Regions from separate parts of the Paenibacillus sp. GYB006 genome, predicted to be linked through region 2. Evidence: predicted binding sites of a transcription regulator. Region 2 holds the regulator's gene; each other region holds the start of a gene.
The links. Region 2 encodes CtsR, which represses protease genes until heat stress. Its sites were predicted from a motif close to ATGGTCAATAAAGGTCAAACA; they were not measured.
Positions count from the first base shown of each region.

Region 1: clpP (ATP-dependent Clp endopeptidase proteolytic subunit ClpP) is a predicted target of CtsR. The motif match lies at 1,110-1,130, and genes of this name have one in related genera.
Region 3: clpP (ATP-dependent Clp endopeptidase proteolytic subunit ClpP) is a predicted target of CtsR. The motif match lies at 1,634-1,654, and genes of this name have one in related genera.

Region 1 covers NZ_JARBDA010000023.1:24,885-27,157, forward strand. The annotation lists gene PV403_RS23335 (SIMPL domain-containing protein) at 1-322, shown strand, start outside; gene clpP (ATP-dependent Clp endopeptidase proteolytic subunit ClpP) at 406-1,002, opposite strand; tRNA gene PV403_RS23345 (tRNA-Arg) at 1,199-1,273, opposite strand; gene PV403_RS23350 (sugar-binding transcriptional regulator) at 1,574-2,273, shown strand, end outside.
Region 2 covers NZ_JARBDA010000016.1:60,038-62,310, forward strand. The annotation lists gene PV403_RS21505 (protein arginine kinase) at 1-247, opposite strand, end outside; gene PV403_RS21510 (UvrB/UvrC motif-containing protein) at 277-798, opposite strand; gene PV403_RS21515 (CtsR family transcriptional regulator) at 852-1,313, opposite strand; gene PV403_RS21520 (GNAT family N-acetyltransferase) at 1,720-2,273, opposite strand, start outside.
Region 3 covers NZ_JARBDA010000006.1:45,285-47,557, forward strand. The annotation lists gene clpX (ATP-dependent protease ATP-binding subunit ClpX) at 1-879, opposite strand, end outside; gene clpP (ATP-dependent Clp endopeptidase proteolytic subunit ClpP) at 892-1,482, opposite strand; gene tig (trigger factor) at 1,919-2,273, opposite strand, start outside.

The DNA of each region.
Region 1 (2,273 bases), on a different contig from region 2:
AGCAGCTAAAATGGGTGTGAACCAGATCGACAATATTCAGTTTTCGATTGAGAATAGAGATGCTTTCGAAACGGCCGTAATTGAAAAAGCGATGTCTAATGCGAATTTGAAGGCAGGAGCCATCGCTAAAGTTTCAGGACGCAGTTTGGGAGTTGTTCTGAGTGTGAGTCAAGGGAATGTGGCAGAACCAGTTCGTTACTACGAGCAGATGTATGATATGAAAGTGGAAACAGCAAACAGTACTGCTGATAAATCATCGTCAGTTGAAACGGGAGAAATTAAATTGACTACAGAACTTACGGTACACTATCAACTTAACTAGTACTTTACTTGAGAAAAGCAGTTTAGAAGCATGAAAAAAGCCGCAGTCCTCTAGGACTGCGGCTTTTTTCATTTATTTCTATATTAGATCCCTTGCGGTGGAGTTGAAGAAATAACTTTATCAACAAGTCCGTAAGCTTGAGCTTCTTCTGCACTCATGAAGTTATCGCGATCTGTGTCTTTCTCGATACGTTCAATCGGTTGACCTGTACGTTCAGCCAAGATTTTGTTGAGTTTGTCACGCATTTTGAGAATGCGGCGAGCACGAATTTCAATATCTGTCGCTTGACCTTGTGCACCACCCAAAGGTTGGTGAATCATGATCTCGCTGTTTGGAAGCGCAAAACGTTTGCCTTTTGCACCAGCATTGAGCAAGAATGCACCCATAGAAGCTGCCATACCCATGCAAATTGTCGATACATCTGGTTTGATGAATTGCATAGTGTCATATATCGCCATACCCGCAGTAATGGAACCGCCTGGGCTGTTAATGTATAGGTGAATGTCTTTCTCCGGATCTTCCGCAGTGAGGAACAACATTTGAGCGATGATAGAGTTGGCTACTACATCGTTAACGTCGCTTCCCAGAAAAATAATCCGATCTTTCAGTAGTCTGGAATAAATGTCATAAGCGCGTTCACCGCGATTGGTTTGTTCTACGACCATAGGAATGTAACTCACGTGAAAAACCTCCTTAGGAATTTAGGTTTAGAGTTTATATTTAGACGTTTAACAGCATCTATATCTACTGTTTCCGTATTAACCACATCATAAACAAATCAAAACAAAAAGTCAAAGAAAGTCAAACTATTTTGATAAAAAAAGAAACCTATTCGGTTTCATCGGTTAAGTGTATAACAAGCTGTTAGTAATTATATGGCGCGCCCGCGAGGAATCGAACCTCGATCTCAGGCTCCGGAGGCCTACGTCATATCCGTTGGACCACGGGCGCACAAGTGTGACAGCAAAATTTATTATATCTGATTGCCATTAAAAATGCAAGAAAGTTTAGTGGAGGTGTTTGATGTTCTATAAGAATGTGCAGACTACATTAATAGTGCGTTCTAAGCAATATTTTATTTATAAGTAGGCAAAGTGCATAAATAGACGCCCACTTGCGAAATATACTTCTGACCACTTGCATACCAGGGTAGATTTAGGTAAAATAAACGTGGGACTTAAAAAGTTAACCCCGGGACAATTTTAGTCCATATTAGAGGCCGGAATGAAGGAGTTTGCGGAAGTGGAAAGTATGCGAACGATTTTAGAAGTGCAGAAGCAACTTCTACCTGATCTCATGGACGTAATGAAGAAGAGATATACCATTTTGCGCCAAATCATGATTTCGGATGTAATCGGACGAAGAACGCTTGCCCACTCTCTGGATATGACGGAGCGTGTACTCAGATCGGAGACAGACTTGCTTAAATCACAAGGACTGATTGAGATCGAGAGTATGGGCATGAGAATAAGTGAGTCCGGCGAGCAGCTGCTTGCAATGTTAGAACCTATGGCTAATGAATTATTTGGACTGTCGGAGATGGAAGAATTAATCGAGAAAACGTATGGACTCCAAAAGGTTATCGTTGTTCCCGGTGATTCAGAAAACTCTGAATATGCCAAACGTTCACTTGGACGTGCAGGAGCTAGAGCCCTGCTGAGTGTCATGAATGATGGAGATGTTGTTGCAGTTACAGGTGGATCGACTACAGCTTCGGTCGCTGAACACTTAACTCCGTCGTCTGCTATGCGTGGAGTATGGTTTGTACCCGCAAGAGGCGGACTTGGTGAAAGTGTAGAATTTCAAGCGAATACGATCGCGTCGACCATGGCTAAGAAGCTTGGGGCTGAATACAGGTTGCTTCATGTGCCTGATCTGTTAAGTAACCATGCCTACGAATCACTAGTTCAAGACTCTAACATTCAAGAAATTTTGGGTATGATTCGAAAAG
Region 2 (2,273 bases):
GATCAGATAGTTCATTCAGATTTAGGACATGGAAACTGCCAAACTGATGAATATCATCAAATTGAAGGACTTCCGTTACCTTATCGAGTACCGCTCTCGATTGCTGGTCGGTTGCCAACATAGGAAATGGAAAACTCTGCACGTTCCGTGCCACTCTTACCCGGCTGCTAATGACAATTTCTGAATCAGCTGCGCTACTACGCATCCATTCACTAAGTGGTTTATCGGTAAACCGGATATCTGACATAGTGCATACCTCCTGCTCTTTACCAAACTTTACTCTTCTGCAATTTCTCTTTCCAGTTCACGAATCTGGTCACGTAATTCAGCAGCAGACTCGAATTCCTGTAGATTAATTTGTTCTTGAAGTTCTTTTTTGAGTTCATCCACTCTTCTTCTTAAATGAATCTTTCCTCCTGCTCGTACAGGAACTTTCCCCACATGAGTTGTATTTCCATGTACGCGCTTTAAGAGGGGATCTAAACGATTAGAAAAGTACTTATAACATGAACTGCAACCAAATCGATTGAGCTTGCTGAACTGCTGTATCGTCATCCCGCATTCCTTACACTGAAGTGTTTCGGGAGCAGGCGCACCAGCCGTTTTGTATTTCCCAGATTCAAAATCCATAAGGCCTGAAAGGAGTCCATGGATTGAGAACCCATTAGAGATACCGGATAGATGATCTCCTTTTTCTCGTGCGCAGCTTTCACAAATATGGAATTCCGTCTTCTCGCCATTCACAATCTTCGTAAAATGAAGAGTAGCCGGACGTTCATTGCATTCTTGACAAAGCATACCGCATACCTCCTTTATTCGTTCCTAACGGATAAAAACAAGGGCATTCCTACCTACTTACCGAGGAGCGAAATTAACATTGCCTTTAACATCCGAGCACGGATTTGATCACGATAGGGAAGCTTTATAAATAATACTTCTCTGGACATCGCAGCTTTGATTAAAGCAGCCTCCCGGCTGTTAAGAAATTTAGCTTCTTCCAACTGGTAGATAAGACCTTCTGCAGAAGCCTGATTGATTTCATCCCCAATATGCTGATGGAAATGCCCTCCGAGCACAGAGTGTGCAGGGAGTTCTACTCGCTGTATCCGTATATATCCACCACCACCGCGCTTACTCTCTACAAGGTAACCTTTTTCAAGAGTAAAACGAGTACTAATTACATAATTAATCTGGGATGGCACACAGGAGAATTTATCTGCTAGATCATTTCTCTGAATTTCAATCATTCCATCAGAGCTATCCTGCAAAATATTTTTCAGATATTGTTCGATAATATCAGAAATATTACGCATCCTCATCCCCCACTGTATAAAACCGGTAAGCTAATCAATTGCATTCATTCCAATTCATCAGGAAGAGGCAGCTCCAATAAATTACCCATCTTACTTAGCCTGCGAACCTCTTTGGCTTAAATGAATGCTCTCTTTTATATACAACCACTTAAAATCTCTAATGGAATCTTCTATGCGTCATATATAAATGAGCCTAAATTAACTTACTACATAATAATATTGTATAACCAACAATTTAAATCTGATCTTAGTTGACTTTGACTTTCTTTGACTTTGTATCCATTATAACATACTGTACAGAAATCTCAAGTAAGATCCCCTTCTCATTTTTCACTTATTTCCTTAAATTATTCGCTCTAACAAAAAACTCTTCTGACAGAAGGCAGAAGAGCAGTTCTTATATTTATTAGAAAAAGTCCATTAATAAGGTTTGTGCTTTCGGAATAAGGTTTTCAAGTTCTTTTGCTTTTTGCGGTTTCCCTCTTAACTTCTGTATATGAAACAATTGCTCCGGACGCTTATATCCCAGAAAAAGAGCAGTCCAAACTTGAATATCTGCTATTAAATCTGGTTGAATCTCTTCTTTATCTCCCCTTACCTTTATAACCTTCGCTTGTCCTTGTTCATGAATGGATATTTTCCACAACCCTGCATTCCATGGAGCCGCTGTATCTTCAATCTGTATCGTTAATTCTGATTTATTTCCAGCCTCAAACGTATACTGTTGCAGAAAAGACTCTACATCCACAATTCGTCCCATAAAATACGGAATCGTTTCTTGGGTTACCCGCGGATCGGGAAGCATATACGGTAGATTATCATCAGCTGGAACCATGGTTAACTTCACTTGTTCAATACGAGAATCATGATTCGAGAAGAAAGTCCAAAGTGCTCCCCGTGCTTCTTCATTCAAATAAACAAATTCATTACATACGAGCGTTTTATCTTTTAGTTCATATA
Region 3 (2,273 bases), on a different contig from region 2:
ACCGAACTTGAGCAAATCTTCTGGAAGAACCAGACCAAGGTATTCTCCTGGTTTCAAGTCCTTTTGCTCTGTTGCAGAGTTAAATCCAATTACCTTTTTACCGATACGGCGTTTAATCATTTGCTCCAGTCCATCAAAGGCACCGCCGCAAACGAATAAAATATTCGTTGTATCGATCTGGATAAATTCTTGATGTGGATGCTTACGTCCACCTTGCGGCGGTACAGAAGCAACCGTACCCTCCAAAATTTTGAGGAGAGCTTGCTGCACACCTTCACCAGAAACGTCACGTGTAATCGAAGGGTTCTCCGATTTACGTGCAACTTTATCAATTTCATCAATATAAATGATGCCGCGTTCTGCTTTTTCTACATCATAATCCGCTGCTTGGATCAACTTAAGAAGAATATTCTCAACGTCTTCACCCACATAACCTGCTTCCGTCAAAGACGTAGCATCTGCAATTGCAAACGGTACATTCAGGATTTTAGCCATTGTTTGAGCAAGTAAAGTTTTACCAGAACCTGTTGGTCCTAAAAGCAAAATATTACTTTTCGACATTTCCACGTCGTCAACTTTGCTCTGCGTATTAATCCGTTTGTAGTGATTATAAACCGCTACAGACAATGATTTCTTCGCTTGATCTTGACCAATTACATATTGATCGAGAATATCACGAATCTCTTTTGGTTTCGGAATATCCTTCAGATCGATCTCTTCATCATGACCGAGCTCTTCTTCCACGATCTCCGCGCAAAGCTCGATACACTCATCACATATATACACCCCTGGTCCCGCTACCAACTTGCGGACTTGTTCCTGGGATTTACCGCAGAAAGAACATTTCAATTGTCCTTTCTCATCGTTAAATTTAAACATATAACCACCCCTTTAAGAATTGATCGGTTTGGTGAGTACTTGGTCAATGATACGGTACTCTAAAGCTTCTTCCGCACTCATGAAATAGTCACGGTCCGTATCACGCTCGATTTTATCAAGGGGTTGACCTGTACGCTCCACGTAAATCTGATTCAGTTTCTGACGAGTCTTAATGATCCAGTCAGCATGAATCTGAATATCGGATGCCTGACCTTGGACTCCGCCCAGCGGTTGATGTATCATAACTTCACTGTTTTCAAGTGCATATCGCTTACCAGGAGCACCCGCTGTTAATAGCAGCGAACCCATGCTGGCAGCCATACCTACGCAGATCGTGGATACGTCTGGCTTGATAAACTGCATCGTATCATATATACCCAACCCCGCTGTAACAGAACCACCAGGTGAATTGATATATAAACTGATATCTTTTTCCGGATCTTCTGCAGCCAGGAAAAGAAGCTGGGCGATTACAAGATTCGCCACATCATCATCTATTGCACCGCTGAGAAAGATAATCCGATCTTTCAGCAGTCTAGAGTAAATATCGTATGAACGTTCTCCGCGATTCGTTTGTTCAACAACCATAGGTACGAGACTCATGTGTAAACCTCTTTTCCATAATAGAATCTTTACCGCACAAGTCAGGGAAAACATAAGAATCTGCAAACATTATTACAGTCCATCTTATTTTAACATGTTCCCTGTTTCATGTCATATAGATCCGCTTTCTCACATGAACCAATAATAAGAAAGCTTGATCATATTTAACCATTTTTTTTATGTATGTGCAAATGCGCCTTCCGGCATATAGAGTAAAGACCTATATATTAAGTATATGGAAGGATATAAAAATTATCACGCATATTAATTAATATCCATCTAATAATAAAATTTGCTATAAAATGGGTATTACTTAGAAAAAATAAGGCACGTAAAAAACATTACGTGCCTTATCTGATATACGTGATTCACATTCAGCATAAATCCATATCCATTCTTGGTCGTGGATTTATACTACATGCTCATATGTGAGTGATTATTCAGCCGCTTCTTCTTTAGCTTCTTCAGCAGGAGCATCTACCTCTTTGCTGTTTGCCAAAAGGAAGTCGATTGTTTTGCGAAGCAATACTTCTTCTTTCAAGCTGTCGAGAGAACCATTGCTTTCAAGAATTTGACGAATCTCTTCAACAGAGCGTTTGAAAGAAGCAGCCATGTTGTTCAGCTCTTCGTTTACATCTTCTTCTGTTACTTCAAGATTCTCTTGTTTACCGATTGCTTCAAGAACCAGGTTGTTACGAACGCGTTTTTCAGCATCGTTTTTCATTTGGTTTTGAAGATCTGCTTCTGTTTGACCAGAGAAGCTCATGAACATTTCAAGGTTCATACCTTGT